DNA from 2 places in the Paenibacillus sp. BR1-192 genome. Region 2 is predicted to be linked to the other one. Evidence: riboswitches for the same ligand, from Rfam matches in the RefSeq annotation. Region 2 holds a riboswitch; the other holds the start of a gene.
The links. Region 2 has a riboswitch for FMN ahead of P0X86_RS07140 (DMT family transporter). Riboswitches for the same ligand answer to the same signal wherever they lie in the genome.
Positions count from the first base shown of each region.

Region 1 (9,869 bases), 980 kb from region 2:
CGTGAGTACCATAATCGGACTGATGTGCGGAATATTTATCGGCATGCTGGCAGCCGCACTGACGGAAGTATTGAATGTCTTGCCGATTCTGGCCAAGCGGCTCCGGCTGAAGGGGTATCTGTTTGGTCTTCTGATGGCCATGGTGGCAGGCAAGGTAGCGGGTTCCCTGTTCGACTGGTTTGTTTACAGCAAGTGACAGTTATGGCTAGGAGGTAGGTTATGGACGAGAAAACAACGCATGGCGGCGAACTGGAGGCCGGGATTCCGATCATTCCTCCATCGGAGATCAAAGCGCTGGAGGAAGAAGCGCTGAAGGAGAAGAGGGAGGCGGAAACCTCCGACAGCACCAAGGAATCCGTTATTTATTGGCAGCAAACGGACGATGTTCCCGCGAAGCTGAGCGTACTGAAAGAAACGCTTAAGGAAGTGATCGGCCTTGGTGTTTCGTTTGACGTGGTATTCCGCGAGATGAACTTTGCCGGCAGAAATGCGGGGCTTCTCTTTCTAAACGGGTTCACCAACGATGTCGTGGTGACGGAAATTTTGACAAGATTGACGTACCTGACGCCAGACGACGTTAACAACCACGCGCTTTCCGAAATCATGAACCGCTATATTCCCCATGTACAGGTGGAGCGGGACACCAGGCTCAGCAAGGTGATTGACGAGGTTCTGTCAGGCCTATGCGCGCTGTTCATCGAGGATGCGCATTCCGCCATCATCCTGGACACCCGGAAATATCCCGTACGGGGACTCGAAGAGCCGGCTGTCGAACGCGTTGTTCGAGGCGCCAGGGACGGGTTTACGGAGACGCTGGTGACGAACGTTAACCTCGTGCGGAGACGGGTTCGTGATCCGGGACTGCATGTGGAGATCATCAAGGTGGGAAGGCGTACGAGAACGGACGTCAGTTTGGTCTTCATCGATGACGTAGCCGACCGTACCCAGGTAGAAGCCATCCGGAAGAAAATCCAGGAAATCGATTTGGAGGGGCTCCCTCTTGGCGACAAGCAGCTGGAGGAAGCGATTGTAAACAAGGGCTGGCACCCCTATCCGCTGGTCCGTTATTCGGAGCGTCCGGACGTGGTCTCTTCCCATCTGCTGGAAGGTCGGATCGTCATTATGGTGGATACTTCGCCGAGTGTGATGATCATGCCGACCACCTTCCTGGATCTCTGTCAGCATGCGGAAGAGAATCGCCAGACCCCGTTTATGGGGACCTATCTTCGCTGGATACGATTTATAGGCATTTTTGCTTCCATGTTCCTGCTCCCTTTGTGGATGCTGCTGGTTGTACATCCTGAATTGAAGCCGCCGGGACTCGATATCATCGGTCCGCAGGAGAATGCGAAAATCCCCATTATTCTGCAGTTTCTGATCGTGGAATTCGGCGTGGATTTGCTCCGTTTGGCCGCGGTTCATACACCGACGCCGCTCGCATCGGCAATGGGCTTGATCGCTGCGATTTTGATCGGCGATATTGCCGTTAAAACCGGATTGTTTGTCAACGAGGTTGTCTTGTATATGGCGGTTGCCTCCATAGGGATGTTTGCGACTCCAAGCTATGAGCTGGGGCTGGCGAACCGGATGGTCAGGCTGGTCCTGCTGCTTGTCACAGCCTTGTTCGGGGTGAAGGGTTTTGTCATCGGGACGACGCTTCTAATTCTGCTTCTGACGACCCACCGTTCCTATAACTCGTCTTATTTATGGCCGTTTATACCATTTAGTGCAAAAGCGATGGGCGAAATTTTATTCCGCAAACCGCTGCTTCTGTCAAGAAGACGCCCGGCTCTCAACAAAACGCGTGACAACACGAAAATGGGCCCGGAAATGAATCCGAGGGGCGAGCACTAACAATAACACAAATGTTGTGTTGAAAAATCCATTTTGATTACCTTCCGTTGTCTGCTATACTGTGAACAATTATTCGATTACCCTATTTTTGAAACAATGGATCGGAGGAATTGTAAGCATGTTTTTACACGGTACAAGCAAGATTAACGATCAGGGGCATTTGGAAATCGGCGGGTGTGACACATCCGATTTGAAAGCTCAATATGGAACACCACTATATATCGTAGACGAGCAGTCGGTTCGCAACCGCTGCCGGGAATACATCGAGGCCTTTAAGGCTTCCGGTTTGAAGTTCCAAGTCGCGTATGCAAGCAAGGCGTTCTGCGTTATGGCCATGTGCCGATTGGCCGACGAGGAAGGCATGTCGCTCGACGTTGTTTCCGACGGAGAGCTGTACACGGCGCTTCAGGCCGGATTCCCGGCGGATCGGATTCATTTCCACGGAAATAATAAGACGCCGGAAGAGATCGAGATGGCGCTGGATGCCGAAATCGGCTGTTTCGTTGTCGATAACGTGATCGAACTGCATATGCTGCAGGCCATCGCTGCCGAGAAGAACCGCAAGGTCAACATTTTGCTTCGCGTGACACCGGGCGTCGAGGCGCATACGCATGAATATATCTCGACAGGACAAACCGATTCCAAGTTCGGCTTTGATATCGGCAACGGCTCTGCGTACGAAGCGGTGCAGCTTGCGGAAGCACAGGCGAATATTCATCTCATGGGCATTCATTCCCACATCGGTTCCCAGATTTTTGAGGTGGAAGGCTTCCAGATGGCTGTTCAGCGCGTAGCTGAATTTGCAGCTTCCGTAAAAGAAGACCTGGGCGTCGTGTTCAAGGTCGTGAACCTGGGCGGCGGATTCGGTATCCGCTACGTGGATGGAGATACGCCGCTTCAAGTATCCCAATATGTAAAAGCGATTACGGATGCGGTAAAGAACCATTTTGCGGGCCTTGGTTCCGAGCTTCCTGAAATTTGGGTGGAACCGGGTCGGAGCATCGTCGGTGACGCAGGTACCACGCTCTACACGGTGGGAACCAGCAAGGATATTCCCGGAGTGCGCAAATATGTTGCCGTCGACGGCGGCATGACGGACAATCCGCGTCCGGCGCTCTACGAGTCGAAATACGAAGCGCTGCTTGCAAACCGGGCTAAAGAAGAGCCGGAAGAAACGGTATCCATTGCCGGCAAGTGCTGCGAGAGCGGAGACATGCTGATTTGGGACCTGGAGCTTCCGAAGGTTGAAACGGGCGATCTGCTGGCGGTGTCCTGCACGGGCGCATACAACTATTCCATGGCCAGCAACTACAACCGGATCCGCAAGCCTGCGGTCGTATTCGTGAAGGATGGGCAAAGCAACCTGGTCGTTCGCCGCGAATCGCTTGCCGATATCATCAGCAACGATGTCGTGCCGGCGGGTGTAACAAAAGAAACCGTTACGAGTTGATAAGACGCCAATGTCTCTGGATAGGAAGAGCCCGCCATAGCCTTCGGCTGCGGTCAGGGCTCTTCGTCCTGCCTTCCGTTGGATATCATCGCGAGGACGGGGACAAGTTCGTTTTGCTTCGAAGCTCAATTCATAGTAAACTATAACTTGCATTGTAAAAAAATCGATAAAAGCGTTTGAGATAACGGAAGGAGATACACACATATGGCAAAAAAAGCGAAGATCACCTTGGAAAACGGCAAAGAGGTTGTGCTCGACCTGTTCGAGAACGATGCACCGAACACGGTAGCTAATTTTGAGAAATTGGCCAACTCCGGCTTCTATAACGGTCTGGTATTTCACCGCGTAATTCCTGGATTCGTCGCTCAAGGCGGATGTCCGCAGGGAACGGGGACCGGCGGACCGGGTTATACCATTAATTGCGAGATCAATCCTAACAAGCACGAGCGCGGAAGCTTGGCCATGGCGCATGCCGGCCGGAACACCGGCGGAAGTCAGTTCTACGTGTGCTACGAGCCGCAGCCTCATTTGGACGGACAACATACCGTATTTGGCAAAGTCGTTGAAGGCATGGAGTATGTGGATGCATTCAAAGGCCGCGACAAAATGGAAAAAGTAGAAGTGTACGAAGCATAATACATTCAGCTTCATGCAAAAACAGGCTCACCCTCAGAGGTGAGCCTGTTTTTTATGGCCGCGGCAAAGGGCGGATTACGCAGGGGCTGGGAACAATCGGCGGAGTTCTTCGGGGACGGGCCGGCTTTTACGTGAGGTTACATCCATCGCCACGCTGGTAACGATGGCATCCGCGCAAAGCTCATGCTGTTCGTTGTATATCCGCTGGGCCATGACGTAACTCGTGCGGCCCATGGATTCGGGTTCCGTCACGACGGTCAGCCGTTCGCCTTGGCCGCACTCCTTGCGGTAATTGATATTAATATTGACGGTGACGGTCTGGACCCCGAGCCGTTTCAGCACATCATACCGCAGATCTCCCGCTTCGTACCATTCCTCCCGACCCCACTCCAGGTATTCGAGGTATTTTGCATTGTTTACATGTCCGTTGACGTCGATCTCCGTGGGACGGACGATAATGTCCAGCGAAGTTTTCATCGTGGCTCGCTCCTTTTCAACTGCTACTTATCTCCTTGCTACCCTACTTAACTGTTCTCCCTTCGGGAAGCATTCTCCTTCAAAAGTCCATGCTAATGACAGCATTAAAGTTATGTGCTTTAAAAAAGTTAGTTGATTTTTCTTGCAATTTTCAAAAGGGGGTGATAAGATTCTTCATAAGATCAAACAATTTCATAGGTTTAATCCTTCGGGGCAGGGTGAAATTCCCTACCGGCGGTGATGAACGCAGTTATTGAGCTTATCGAAGCAGAGTGCTGCGTCTTAGTCCGTGACCCGGATATGAATGTGACGTTACACATCGTATGCGGTGGACCTGGTGCAAATCCGGGACCGACAGTATAGTCTGGATGGGAGAAGGAGTGAGAGACACATAAGCAGCACATGTTATTGTGTCTTTGCGCACAGCGTGACATGCGTTATGTGCAGGTTTTCACATGCGATTCAAAGCTGTGACGGCGTTTTTTTGGTGTCGCCTGTTACGGATTTGGGTCGCTTGTTATACTCGAAATCTGCATTCATGACGGTTATTTATCGTGTCAATGATTAACTTCCATCAAGCCCTGTTAAGGATTCTTCGGAATCTTTGGCCGGGCTTTTTTGTATGAACGTTGGGAAAGGGGCATGTTTAGCATGGATATCGTCAACGATGAATTCTATATGTCACTTGCGCTGGATCTGGCTGAACGTGCGCAGGGCCAAACCGGGATCAACCCGGTAGTCGGCTGCGTCGTCGTTAAGGACGGCGCTCTCGCCGGGGTGGGCACGCATTTGGAACGCGGAACGCCGCATGCCGAGGTTCATGCCCTGAATATGGCCGGGCCGAAAGCGGCAGGCAGTACCGTGTACGTGACATTGGAGCCCTGCAGTCACTACGGCGCTACGCCGCCTTGCAGCGAGAGGCTTATCGCCGAGGGCGTTCGGCGGGTGGTTGTGGCCTGCGAGGACCCGAATCCCCTCGTGGCGGGCAGAGGGATTCAGATGCTGCGCGCAGCGGGAATCGAGGTTGAAACGGGTATCCTTAAAGATCGCGCTCTTCGCCTGAACGAAGCTTTTATTAAATTCATTACGACGGGCCGGCCCTTCGTGACGTTAAAGACGGCGAGCACGCTGGACGGCAAGATCGCATCGAAAACCGGGGACAGCAAGTGGATCTCCAATGAAAAATCCCGGGAGCTTGTGCATACGCTGCGCCATCGCCATCAAGGCATCATGGTCGGCGTGTCTACGGTTATCGCGGATAACCCGAGCCTGACGACCCGGCTTGGCGTTGAGGGGCTCCACCCGGTCAGGATCATCGTGGATTCGAGCCTGAGGATACCGCTCGACAGCCATGTCGTGTCAGACGGATTGGCGCCCACCTGGATCTTGACGACGGAGCAGGCGGATGTTACGAAGCGGTCCGAGTTGGAAGAGCTTGGTGCTCAGGTCATCCCCTGCGGACCTGGACCGCGGGTGGATCTAAAGGGAGCGCTGCTGCAACTGGGACAAAAGGGGGTCGCCTCGATATTGCTGGAAGGCGGCGGTACGCTTAATGGCTCGATGCTGGAGCAGAAGCTGGTGGACCGGCTCATCCAGTTTATCGCCCCCAAAATCATCGGCGGGTATGATGCGCCGGGAAATTACATGTTCAGCGGTTATGAACAGATGAACCAAGCGATTTCGCTGACAGGACTTGAGACCGAAAGACTGGGCGACAATATCTACGTCACCGGCATTCCGGTCTGGAAATAAGGAGCGAGAAAGGAGGGAAGCCTGTGTTTACTGGATTGGTCGAGGAGATCGGCGAGATGCGGCGTATCGGGCGCCAAGGGGAGGCCATGCTGCTGAGCATTTCCGCTAACCGGATTATGGACGATCTGAAGCTGGGCGACAGCGTATCCGTAAATGGCGTCTGCTTGACGGCTACAGCGATCGACAAGGGCGTATTTACGGTTGACGTTATGCCGGAAACCTATAGAAACACGAATCTCAAGGAGCTGCAGCCGGGCGGGAAGGTTAATTTGGAACGGGCGATGGCAGCCGGAGGGGAGATTCGGAGGCCATATCGTTCAGGGACACGTGGATGGCATCGGCGTCATTCGGAGCGTAAAGTCCGATCAGAACGCAGTGGTATACGAGATTTCGCCCGCGAATGGGGACGTATTCAAATATATCATTCCGAAAGGCTCGGTCACGCTGGATGGAATCAGCTTGACCGTTGTCAAAACGACGGATTCCTCCTTTACGGTGTCCATCATTCCCCATACGCTGGCGGAGACGGTGCTCGCTTATAAAAAAGCGGGCGACACGATTAATATCGAATGCGACATTTTGGGGAAATATGTAGATCACCTGCTGCATTACGGTTCGGAAGGCGCAGGAAGCAGAAGCGGCACGAAATCGGGGATCAGCAGGGATTACCTGGCAGAGCATGGCTTTGCCTAAGCCGTTTCTTGCATATAGAGATATCTCCATGAGAAGAAGGAGGAATAGGGATGGATGAGCGCTTTTCATTTCATACGATCGAAGAGGCGTTATCAGATTTGAAGGAAGGCAAGGTCGTCATCGTTGTTGACGACGAGGACCGCGAGAATGAAGGCGATTTTATCGCATTAGCGGATAAAGCTACCCCCGAGGTCATCAATTTCATGATCACCGAAGGCCGCGGGCTGGTCTGTTTGCCAATGACGCAGACTAGGGCTCAGGAACTCGATCTCAAACCGATGGTGACGCAAAACACGGACTATCATGGAACGGCCTTTACGGTCTCCATTGACCATAAGGACACCACGACGGGCATATCCGCCTATGAACGTTCCATAACCGTCAGCGGCATCTTGGATCCAAATGCATCGGCCGCCGATTTTCGAAGACCGGGCCATATGTTTCCGCTGATTGCCAAAGACGGCGGCGTTCTTCGCCGGGCAGGACATACGGAGGCTGCTGTCGATCTAGCCCGCCTGAGCGGCTCCTATCCGGCAGGCGTCATCTGCGAGGTGATCAAGGAAGACGGCACGATGGCAAGGCTTCCAGACCTGGTGGAGATCGCGAAAAAGCATGATCTGAAGCTGATCAGCATCAAGGATCTGATCCATTACCGCAACGAAAAAGAAAAGCTCGTACAGCGCGAGGTGGCCGTGCGGATGCCCACCGACTACGGCGTGTTTCAGGCCGTAGCCTATACCAATGACGTGGACAACAAAGAGCATGTCGCATTGGTAAAAGGGGAGATCGACCCGAGCGAGCCGGTTCTCGTCCGCGTGCATTCCGAGTGCCTGACAGGGGATGTGTTCCACTCCCATCGCTGCGACTGCGGTCCGCAATTCGAGGCGGCCCTCCGCCAGATCGATGAAGCAGGCAGAGGCGTGCTTCTCTATATGCGCCAGGAGGGACGGGGCATCGGCTTGATCAACAAGCTGAAAGCCTATAAGCTGCAGGAAGAAGGGCTCGACACCGTGGATGCGAACCTGAAGCTAGGCTTTGCGGCGGATCTGCGCGATTACGGCATCGGAGCCCAGATCCTGAAGGATTTGGGGGTAAGGAAGATCCGCCTGCTGACAAACAATCCGCGTAAAATCAAGGGTCTCGAAGGTTACGGCCTGGAGGTCGTGGAACGGGTCCCGATTCAAATGCCGGAGAACGAGGATAATACGGGCTACCTGCACACCAAGCAAGCGAAGCTCGGTCATATGCTGAAGTTCAATGATATCGAGCAGAACGAGAGTGCTAACTAATCACCAACCAATAAAAGGTCCATCATGGAGGAGGTTTGCCTCATGGAATGACCCAGCGAAGAGGGCGGAATGCTGCTGGAGAAGCGGCAGCGGTCGCCTTTAATTCCTGATTTCCACCTTGAATAAATAGTTCATGAAATCGGGAGTTAACAGCGATCGGAAGCAGCAGCCGTCAGCGCAGCGGGCAATAACATCGATGTCATCCCAAATCCATGTTTGACCTTATATAAACTCCAACCCGAAAGGAAGTCATCCAACATGGCAACAATATTTGAAGGTCATTTAGTATCCGAAGGTTTGAAATACGGCATCGTAGTAGGTCGTTTCAACGAATTCATCACCAGCAAGCTGCTTGGCGGCGCACTGGACGCCTTGAAGCGTCACGGCGCACAGGACAACGAAATCGACGTTGCTTGGGTGCCGGGGGCGTTTGAAATTCCGCTCATCGCCCAAAAGATGGCAGAAAGCGGCAAATACGATGCGATCATCACCCTGGGAACCGTCATTCGCGGCTCCACCACGCACTATGATTATGTGTGCAACGAAGTGGCCAAGGGGGTGTCCGCCATTAACCTGAAGACCGGCGTACCAACGATTTTCGGCGTCGTCACGACGGAGAACATTGAACAGGCCGTCGAACGCGCGGGAACGAAGGCAGGCAATAAAGGCTGGGATTCCGCCATGGCGGCCATTGAAATGGCGAACTTGACGAAAAGCCTAAAATAGTGCTTATTTAATGTAGTGCTCTTTTTATAGGGCACTGCATTTTATTTTTGGCGGGAGGATTCACCGTGACCGTATTATACAAGCTGGAAACGTTTGAAGGACCGCTCGATCTGCTGCTGCACTTGATTGATAAAGCGGAAATCGACATCCAGGATATTCCCGTCAGCGAGATTACCGAACAATACATGGCCTATTTGCACAACATGCAGGAGCTGGAGCTGGAAATTACGAGCGAATTTCTGGTGATGGCTGCAACGCTGCTGTCTATAAAGAGCAAGCTATTGCTTCCGAAGCCTCCGGTTATCGAAATGGACGAGTTCGATTTTTTTGAAGAGGATGACATGGATCCGAGAGCGGAACTCATCGCGAAGCTGATCGAATACCGCAAGTACAAAGGAATCGCCCGACATCTGCATGAGAAGGAATGGGAACGCAGCATGATTTACTCCAAGGAAGCGGAGGACCTGACTCCTTACATGCCGGAAGTGGAAGAGAACCCGGTGCAGGGATTACATATCTCGGATTTGATCGCAGCTTTTCAAAAAGCGTTAAGAAAAGCCGTCAAACGGACATCGTATGCCCGTATCCAGCGGGATGAAATATCGGTTAAGGACCGGATCCGGCAGGTGATGGACGCTCTGGAGCAGGTCGGGCCGGGAGGTCGGATTCTGTTCTCCAAGCTGCTGCACGAGGAGATGGAGCGCCATGAAATCGTGGTGACCTTTCTGGCTATCTTGGAGCTGATGAAGATGAAGCAAATCCTGTGCTACCAAGAGAAATTGTTTGAAGATATCGTCATGGAGTGGAGAGGGGAAGAACGCATTGATGGATTATCCGAAGCTGAAATCGATTATTGAGGGGCTTCTGTTCTTGGCGGGAGAAGAGGGCTTGTCGGTAAAGCAAATTGCTGAAATCACCGAGCAATCGGATGGCCTCGTTGGCGAAGCGCTGGAGGATATGAAGGAAGAATGGGAGCGATATGAACGGGGAAT
Region 1 covers NZ_CP120718.1:2,662,179-2,672,047, forward strand. Annotated here, with positions in the region: gene P0X86_RS11760 (stage V sporulation protein AB) at 1-196, shown strand, start outside; gene P0X86_RS11765 (spore germination protein) at 220-1,854, shown strand; gene lysA (diaminopimelate decarboxylase) at 1,973-3,304, shown strand; gene P0X86_RS11775 (peptidylprolyl isomerase) at 3,509-3,940, shown strand; gene P0X86_RS11780 (acyl-CoA thioesterase) at 4,016-4,417, opposite strand; FMN riboswitch at 4,618-4,801, shown strand; gene ribD (bifunctional diaminohydroxyphosphoribosylaminopyrimidine deaminase/5-amino-6-(5-phosphoribosylamino)uracil reductase RibD) at 5,069-6,169, shown strand; partial or broken gene ribE (riboflavin synthase) at 6,193-6,862, shown strand; gene P0X86_RS11795 (bifunctional 3,4-dihydroxy-2-butanone-4-phosphate synthase/GTP cyclohydrolase II) at 6,913-8,151, shown strand; gene ribH (6,7-dimethyl-8-ribityllumazine synthase) at 8,410-8,877, shown strand; gene P0X86_RS11805 (segregation and condensation protein A) at 8,943-9,734, shown strand; gene scpB (SMC-Scp complex subunit ScpB) at 9,703-9,869, shown strand, end outside.
Region 1: linked by a shared signal. The riboswitch ahead of ribD (bifunctional diaminohydroxyphosphoribosylaminopyrimidine deaminase/5-amino-6-(5-phosphoribosylamino)uracil reductase RibD) and the one ahead of P0X86_RS07140 (DMT family transporter) in region 2 are both predicted to bind FMN.

Region 2 (9,869 bases):
AATAGCTGATAAGAATACTCTCTGGTAGAGCCTTTAATCTTTTGCTCTGTTGACATATATATCGCTACCTCTTTCTTAAATGCTCTATGTTCTCTTTGCTTAAAGTTACCCTTCCCTCTATATTACCCGAATCAAAGGCCCGGACGGTATATAATGTATAGGAATCCCCGGAAAAAACTCCCGCAGCCTATTGGCCACGCAGGCCATGCCGGGCTCCTCGCTGGCAGCATGGCCGAGCAGAAGCAGGGACGGGCCCCTCCCCTGCGCCGCCGCATCGCCCATGTATTCAGGCGTCTCCCATTCCGGACCTTCCCCTGCGATGAGAAGATCCAGCGACTCCTTCAGGCAGAGGGGAATGGCATGCGCGCCGCCGCCGCGATAGCCCACGGTTATGCCGATTCTGGAGCATATGCTGCTTCGATTACCGACATAACGAAGGTAAGGAAGATTCAGCTTTCTTTTTACATGCTCCGCAATATCCGGCAGGCTCATCTCTTCCGGCAGCGTGACAATGACCGCTGCCTTAAGATGCTTATCGACATAAACTTCCCAATCCAGCGCCTGAACCAGTCCTTGCGTCATGATATCGGGAACGTATCGGTGAGGCGCATCATGGAACCGGTAAATCGTCAGATCCCCGGACTCCATCAAGCGGAGTTTATCCTGAAAGACAGGACTCGCCTCCACCCCCTCATATCCCTCCTCCTGATGGCTGTAAAACGCCCCTTCATGGGTAATGACAAGGTTGGCCCCAACTTCGACCGCTCTCTGCAGAACCGAATACGATGCCGCAAACGTGACGGCAATGCCGTGAACCACCGCTTCGGCGCTTCCTGCCGTAACCCTGTCCACCTTGGATTCAAGAAATCCTGCGGGCTCTGTTAAGCGGTTGATGATGTCTTGAACGGTGACTCGCAATCTGGAATGCCCTCCTTGGGAACCAACGCAAACGGCCGAACCGAAAAACAGGCTGCCCTTCCATCAAGAAACGGCAGCCTGTCGATCCGTTGGTTATGGTTGCTCTTTATATTTTTTATACGTTTTATTCGCAATCTCCAGGTATTGCCCCACGCCCTGGCTATCCAGCTCTTGCACGAACTTGTCGTACTCGGCGAGATCGCGGTCGCCCAGAATGAACTTCAGCGTGTTCTGATCCGTGTAGTCCTTCAGCGGCGTGCTCAAAAGCGTCACTCGCTCGCGCTCTTCTACCGAGTATGGAATCGGCGGTTCCGGCTTCACAACCGTTTTTGTTTCGCTCATGCTCTTCTGGAACTGCTGCTCTTCCTCGCTAAACATGGATTGCAGCAGCTCGGTCGTGCCGCCGGGAACCGTGATTTTGCTGATGGCATACTTGCCTTCGCCCAGCGTTTTGTCCATATCGGTGCGGTGCTGGACCACGGTCTGGGAGTTGCCGTTGATGATGAAGGATTTGCCGGTCACGAATTTTTGCACGGCCTGATCGTCATCCTGGGTAAAGCTCTCTTTGTCCAGCAGTCCTTCGTCCACCAGCTTGTGCAATTAAGCGCTTACATATTTGACTTAAAGAATAGACTCCCTCATTTGGAGCGTTAGATTCAATAGATTCCGCTGCTGCTTTCACTTATGTAGAGAGTCGTAATTTTGTATACTAGTATAACTAGTATGGCAATTGGTTTCATTGTAATGGACGTTTTCTTCAATTTCAATACATTTTTTTCTCATGTATAAAATTCGGATCCCAAGCTGCAAAAAAACCGTGAGCATTCAGGCTATGGCCTGCTGCTTCACGGTTTTCGGGTTCCATTGCTGCCCGAGGTATTCATCATGGATAAGGGGCAGAAGCCTTCGCTTCTGCCCCTTTATGGTTTCCCCATGCCGGCTTTATATTTATTTCAGCTCCGTCACGTTGCCGTCAATGCTGACGCTTTTGATGTCCATATCCCCCAGAAATACGAGGTTATTCTTGCTGTCCAGATTATACAGCCACTGAAATCCGCTCTTCGTGGTGCTTGTCGAGCTGGCGTGAAGCTTCAATTCCGATCCGTCCGCGGCGATGACCTTAACCTCCGGCGTATAGTCCGGCAGTTTATCCAGCTCACCGTCGGTACGCTTGCCTTCGATGGCTACACCGATGGATGAAACACTAATGGTGTGGAGAGACAGTGCTTCCTTACCCTCATCAATTGCCAGATTCAAACTCTGTTCTCTTTGCTTGCCCGGAGAAATGGTGAATTGCACATTCCAAGGGCCTTCAACGGCTTGGGCGTTGTCCGCTGACATGATTCGATCGGCTGTGATCCGTGCCTTCAGTCCCTCGAGGTCATTCATCGCATCCATCTCAAACACGCCGACAAGCTTTTTGTTGTCGTCAAGAAGCTGCTGCCCCACCATATAATTCACACTCTGCTCCGTTTTCAGTTCAAGTAGGGGGATCGAAGCACCCTCGGGGAATGGCATGCCGTCCTCTTTCATGAAACTGACCACCAAATAACCGCTGTTGCCGACATAAACCCCTTCTTCAACATTCATGGTTACCCCGGATGCTGTATCCGTCCCTTGTATAGGTGACCGTTCGTCTTCCGCAATGGACGCGGATTGACCGAAGAACTGCTTCAAGCTATCCATGTATTGGCTCGCAAAAGCGGTCGTGCTAAGTATCATAATCATCGCGGCAGCGATAACGATACTGGCTTTATATTTTTTCACTTTCCTGTTTTTAAACACCATCGTTTCCTCCTCTTGAATACGCTTCATCGCTCGGCTCTTGATCCGTTCCATACTGATCTGCTGCGTTAACTCGCGTTCTTCTTCCTCCGTAAGGAGGAGATTGTCCAGCTCCTGATTGTCGATATTGGCCATGATATCTACAATTCGCCGCTTCACTTGCATCCATCCCCTTTCGCAATCGATTTGAAGCTTCACTCCTATAGACACGGTCTTTATAGAAATCCTACGGATTCTCGGTTTCATAATGTATGCGCAGTTTGTCCCTTGCCCGGCGGATCCGGGCGGTGACGGCCTTCTCCTGCATATTCAGCCGGCTTGCAATATCGCGGACTTTCTCTAAATAAAAGTACCTGCGGATGAATATTTCGCGATCCGGTTCGCCCATCCCCTGTACCATGCCGCTTATCGTTTCCTTCTCCTGCCGCAGAATAGCCAGTGCCTCCGCAGAGGGACAAGAAACGGCGTCATCTTCCAATTCGGATTCAATGACCCGCTGCCTCTTTCGCAATGCATTCAAGGTATGATTACGCGCGGCTATCGCCAGATAAGGCTTGAGACTATCTCCGCGCAGCATGATTTTTGTCCCGTCTGTCCACAGCTTGACCATCACGTCCCCGGTGATCTCCTCCACATCGAAGGAATTAAACCGCCCTCCTGCCACCTTAGCAACCACCGCGGCTATGTAGCGTGAATAGCGGTCAACCAATGTTTCAAAACATCGCGGATCTTTCCTCGCTAGCCCATCCAGCAATGTCTGATCCTCCATGGGATCCTCCCCCTCTTATATAATCATCTCTGTTGGTAGAACCAAGCCACAAATCCCGTGCTACTATATAAGACACCTTTAATTCCGGAAACCCTACACATCTTTTGAAAAAATAATCGTTTCGCCATGCAAACGGATTGGAGTAGCTTTGCTTGGAGTAACGGCAAAAAAAGCCGACCCCATCGGATCGGCTTTTTCTACAAACGTATGATTTTATTGCAATTGCGGAGAAGCCTCGGATTGCTGTCTCGATATGATGAACAGCACGATCCAAATCAGCAGGAATCCTAGGAGCTGAGGCCCTGTCACGATTTGCTGGAATACAATCCAGTTGATGAGCACGCCCACCATGGGAAAACTCAATTCAGCCAGCGTTGCGACAGAGGCTTTGGTCGTGGTCAGCCCTTTATAGTACACCAGCAAGCTCAGCAGACCCGGCAGCAGTGCCTGCCCGATCAGGTTCAGCGATACCAAGGCAAAGGCGCCTGTGCCCCATGCCGGCATATTCCAAGCTGCCCCTTCGCTCCAAGTAATGACGGTCAGGAGCGGCAGCGCGAGCACGAAACGAAGCGAGGTTACCGTCTCATACTTCAGTTTGCCTACCATCAAGCGTCCCATGACCGTTGAGCCGCCCCATAAGGCTGCTGCGCCTAAGGACAGGAGGCTGCCGACTTGAACAAACTCGTTCCAATGGCCGATCGGCAGGGTTAAGCCGAAGGTGAGTAAATACGTGCCTGCCAAAGCGATGATAAGCAGGATCCCGAAATGGCGCGGAAGCTTCTCTTTCAGAAGCAGGCTGGCCAGAATGATGGCAAACAGCGGCTGCAGCTTCTGCAGCAGCAGGACGGCATTCAGATTGCCGCTCGACAGCCCCATCGTGAACAATACGGTAGCCAATGCCGAACCGCCCCAGGATATAAACAGCAGTGCGCCGACATGATTCCAGCCCAGGCTCTTAAGTTCCTCCCGGTTCTTCCACAATACAGGAATCGCAATCAAGGAAATAATGATATGTTCGAGCAAAACGATCTGAGCCGAAGTCAGATTCTTGAGCAGAATGACCCGAAATAACGGGTCAACGCCCCACAGGGCGGCCCCCAAAACAACGAGCCAGAACCCTCCTTTAAAACGTCGACTTGCCTGTGTGTCGGAACCATAAGGTTTCACCTTGATCCCGGTATTCATATTACTCATCTTGCCCTCTCCTGTCTTGAATACGGAGGTCTTACTAGCAGAAAGCCCCCGTCATCGGCATGGCCGACGTATACGGGGGCTGATCAAATAAGCCTGCGCCGAATGGAATATTCGCATTCACGGCAAACTCATCTTTGATCTTCTCCCATCCGGACTTTACCGTCGGCCTTGGAATTGCACCAAGTCAGTCGCTGCATTCATGTTGGATACAGAACGCAGAGAGTCGCGGGCTTGGGTTCGTTCGCGAAGGAACGAACCATCACCGCCGGTCAGGAATTTCACCTTACCCCGAAGATCCATATTCATGTTTTATTTTGTAATGCCTTAATCACTAATTAACCGATAATTCCTATAAACTTTAGTTGTTATATTGAAATTATAACATGAATCCTTTCATGTAAATACATCTATTTTCAAAATAAACGAAATTAGACTTGAATACAATGAAAAATCTCACGTTCATCCAATACTTACTGAGAATTATACAGCAAGTATCAATTTGTTACCAGCATGATTTTTTACCATCTTCATGGTTATCTCGAATACCTTCTGACTTGAACAGCGGCCGCTCCTGCTGAAGATTCAGCAGCTCCAGCGCTTCCTCGGTATTAAGGCTCATTCCGTTCCCATAAGGCTTAGATACCAGCCGAGAACACTCTCCGCAACTGCTTCCTCCGATTCCTTCGTCTCACTCAGCAATACTTTGCTTCCAATATGTATATTCAGATTCAATGCGCATGAACTCCATCCTTATCAGATCCTTATCAGATCGTTATCAGGTCGTTATATCCATCCCTTAATAAATGTATCGGATGCCTGATCGCTTCGCTTTAACCGGTTGCCATCTGCCTGAGTATGCAAAAAAGACCGCCCTCAAGGTTTCAATCCACCTTAAGGACGGTCTAATCATGAAATGCTATCCTGCTTCGATCAGTTCATAAACTTCAACGCTGTCAAAGTACGCTTCAGTACGAGTGCTGCTTGCGCACGTGTGACCGAATCGAGTGCTCCGAAATTGCCTTGGTTGTCACCCTGTACGATGCCTTGCTTAGTAAGACTGGCCACATGGGCAGCCGCCCAAACCGGAATGGATGCCTGATCCTTGAATCCGGCAACGGCATTCGCACCCTGGTTGGATAGGTCTGCCGGATTCACCGCCTCCATGGCCCGGGTGATCATTACAGCCATTTCCGCTCGGGTCATGCTGGCATTCGGCGAGAAGGCACCGCCGTTGCAGCCCTCGATCAAGCCGTAGCGCGAGGCTGCGCCAATCTCGCCGGCATACGCGGAATGATCCTGAACATCCTTGAATGCACCGCTCTCGATGACCGGGCTGAGACCCATCGCACGGACGAGCATGGCCGTAAATTCAGCTCGCGTGATCGCCTTGCCCGGTGCATAGGAGTCCGCGTTGACTCCGTTCACGAGCAGCTTGGAAGCCATGGATTCGATTTCCGATTGCGCCCAGTGGCCGTCAAGATCCGCAAACGTCTTCTTGTATTGCAGCAGCGCATAAACGCCGTTTCCGGCATGCTTGACTTCGATCGCCGCTTTACCGTTCCATGTCGTCCTTACGGCCGGTACAAACCGGAAAGTCCCCGCCGCTTCGTCATAAATGACGGCAGCAAGCGAATCCGGATTCATCCCTGCCGGCAGCGGCATGATACGGCTGATGACGCGCTTCCCGAAATCCTTCAGTTCCTGCTCTGCGCCAGGCGCTCCAACCGCTGCGCCGAACCGCAGTCCTCCATTGGCTGCCAACGAGGCGCCCATGGAAGTGGCCTTGCTTGTCATAGCGTCCGCTACCTTGCCTGCTGCGGGAGCCACCGACATCTGCACCTGGATGTTGCCGGACCCTTGTGCCGTCTCCAGAGCCTCATCCAGAGGCAGAGCCGTTATCGGAAGACGGAAGGCTCCAAGTGCGGTCTCCAGCACCAGGGTTGCCTTCGGATTCCGTTCCATGGCCTGCTTCAGGCCTGCTGCGGGAAGGGACAGCTCCGCGGCACGGTTCAATTCAGGAGCCCGAATAATCAATTCCTGCTGCCCGTTCGCGGACAAGCCGCTTACGGCCTTTTTCCACACCTCTTCCTTTACCGTAATGCGGTCCATCGTTCCGCCTGAAGCAGCGCTGATATTCAAACTATTGCCTGTCATCACGTTTGGCTCGGATGCATTTCCGCCAGTAGCAGGAGGAGTAGGCTGCGTTGTAGGCTGCGTTACCGTGCCGCCTCCCGAACCGCCTGATCCTGATCCGGGAGAAGAGCCGCCGCCAGGATTCGCCGGCTTCTTCTGCTCCGTAATTCGGCCCTCGACCTTCGGCGATACCTTACCGCCCAGCTTGTTCACATACTCCATGAAAATTTCATAATCCGGGTAACCCAAATCCTCGTTGTATTTCCCTTCGGCAATCGCATCGGCAAAGGATTTATATCCATCTCCGCCCTTGGCTACAAAGCTGTTCGTTGCCATCCGGTACGTTTCGGTCAATACCAGAGGTTTGTAGCTGCCGTCTTTCATGATCTGTACGTCGAACACTTTATCTCCTGCCGGAGCGCTAGGATCCCACTTGAATTTCATCCCGGCGATTTGCGGGAACTTCCCTGGCAGATCCGCCAGTTTGGCACCGCTTATTCCGTTTTCCAGCCCGTCTTTCAGCTGCTGTCCGGTGACGTCCATAACAAACAGCGTATTTCCGAAAGGCATCACCGTACGCAGCTCGCCCATCGTTATATCGCCTTCATCAATCGCGGCGCGGATGCCTCCGCCATTCGTGAGGGCAATATCGGCGTTTTTCAGCTCTTTGGCTTTAGCCAGCATGCCGTCGGCTATCAGATTGCCCAGGTTCGTCTCCTTGGAGCGGACATTCTCGCGTTTGCCGTCAAGCTCGACTCCGGCAATGCCGATAACCTGCTTCATCAGTTCTTCCAATTCCGCTTTGTAAGGAGCCAGCATATCCTTCGCTTGCGTGTCTTCCTGGACCGTGTTGTCTACCGGGATCAGCTTCCCGCCAAGTTCGCCGTCTCCCACGAGAACAACGCCGTTTTTATCAAACTGCAGATCTACCCGGCCGAGGAACTTGCCCCACTCATTCGCTTGGACGATGACGGTAGGGGTATGATGCTGACTGTCCGTCACCACTTCCGGCGCGTTTAGCGTCGTATGGGTATGACCTCCGACGATGAGGTCGATGCCTTCGACGGCTTCGGCCAGCGTCAGATCTTTGGCGTACCCCAGGTGGGACAGGGCGATGATCTTGTCCAGCCCCTCCTTCTCCATCGCCTCAACGGTAGCCTGAGCCGAGGTCACCGCGTCACGAAAGACCACGTCTTTACCCGGGCTGGAGGTTTCCGCGGTATCTTCGGTCGTTAAGCCGAACACCCCGACCTTCTGGCCGTCAACCAGCAGTGTCACGTATGGGTATACCCCGCTATTTGCCGTTGTCTTGGGCTGATCGGTATCGATAACCGCCGGCTTGTTAATCAAATGTGAAATGTTAGCGTCGCGGCTAAGATCCACGTTCGCGCTGACGAGCGGGAAATGCGCCTTGCTCACGAAATCCGCAAGCGTCTTGGTGCCTTGATCGAATTCATGGTTACCGAACGTCATCGCGTCATACCCCATATAGTTCATGAAGGCCAGATCAGCCAGCCCAAACCATTTGGTGAAATACAGATCGCCGGAAAAGACGTCCCCAGCATCCAGCAGCAGGCTGTTTCCGCCTTCGCTGCGGATCTCCTGAACCAGCGTAGCCCGTCTGGCCACTTCCGCCAGATGCGCATGGGTATCGTTGGTATGCATCACCGTTAACTTCCACGGTTCTCCTTCCGGCGAACCGTCCGTTACGTTAACCGATACTTCCGCCGAACCGTAGCCATCCTTGCTCAGGACGGTGATCACGGCTTCACCTGCGGATAACGGCGTAACCAGGCCGTTTTGGTCCACGACGGCTACCGTTTCGTCGGAGGAACGCCAAGCCAGCTCGGCCGATCCGCCCTGAACGGGCTCAACGCTTGCTTGCAACGGTTCCGGGGACCCGCCCGTTTTCAACGTGAGCGATGGCTTATCCACCGTAATTTTGGTCACCTGAAGCTCCAGCAGCACCACCGTTCCGCTAACTTCATTCGCAACCAGCAGCAGCGGGCGTCCTGTTTGGCTGTCCGAAGCCGGAATAAAGTCCAGTCCCTCCGGTCCGGAATCCGATTGGATGCCTCCGTTGAAATCCCGCGAGTTGAAGTAGTTCAGGAACGCCGGAGCGCATTGGCGGCGTCATAGGTCATGACGCCGCCAATGCGCTCCAGTCCGACAAAAGCCAGCGTCTTCTGTCCGACCTTGCCCACGGCAACATATTCCGGCTCCGGGCCTTTCTTGGCGCTGCGGCTGTCCAGATCGGTTTTGTCATTGCTTGCATTGAAATGATTCGGCAAGCGCTCCGCCGTAATCTTCTCAAAATCACTGCCGCTGTCGTATGCCTGGGACAAATCCGCCGCATTCCAGATGGAGAAGGAACGCCCCCCGTACAGATACAGCCCTTCATTGCCCATATCGCTCGCAACTTCAACCTTGTCATAGGTTGTCCCTTTGCCAGCCAGGAATTGGGCTGCCGGCGACGATGGATCCAGATTGGATTTCATTTTGCCGATGTCGCTTTCATTGCTTCGGTCATCCCAGCCGGTAGCGTCCCCTTCGTTCGCGGACAGGATATACTGCTGCCCGTTCACGCTGTAGGTCGCAATTCCGTCCGGCATATACATGCCGTAAAAAGGAACATTCTCAAACTTGATTTGTCCATCCTTGAGCAGATCCAGTTGATTCTCTGGCTGGCTCAAATCCTTATATCCGAGCCCCCGGACCGATTGAACCTGCTTCGAGGCGATATCGACCACGGCTATCGCATTGTTTTCCTGCAGGGCCACGTACGCTGTCAGCTCGTCCTCCGACAATGCGATGTATTCGGGCTCCAGATCATGGACGGCATCGTTTTTCGTTCCGGTGCTGCGAATTTGGCCGTCCGCTTCCACATTCCCGCGAATATGCACCCGATCGTCAATGATCGACGGGTCATCGAACTTCAAATGGCTTACTTCGCCAGCCAAAGTATCGATAATCGTGATGCTTCCTTCCGGATCCGGTGCGGTCTCCGTGCGGGGCTCGCCTTCATCCGCCGTCAGGATATAACGGCCATCGGACGTGTACTTGACCATAT
Region 2 covers NZ_CP120718.1:1,683,262-1,693,130, reverse strand. Annotated here, with positions in the region: gene P0X86_RS07165 (GntR family transcriptional regulator) at 1-56, opposite strand, end outside; gene P0X86_RS07160 (Nif3-like dinuclear metal center hexameric protein) at 118-918, opposite strand; gene P0X86_RS07155 (type 2 periplasmic-binding domain-containing protein) at 1,012-1,518, opposite strand; gene P0X86_RS07150 (hypothetical protein) at 1,867-2,868, opposite strand; gene P0X86_RS07145 (RNA polymerase sigma factor) at 2,930-3,472, opposite strand; gene P0X86_RS07140 (DMT family transporter) at 3,686-4,666, opposite strand; FMN riboswitch at 4,800-4,966, opposite strand; gene P0X86_RS07135 (5'-nucleotidase C-terminal domain-containing protein) at 5,597-8,749, opposite strand; gene P0X86_RS07130 (choice-of-anchor I family protein) at 8,905-9,869, opposite strand, start outside.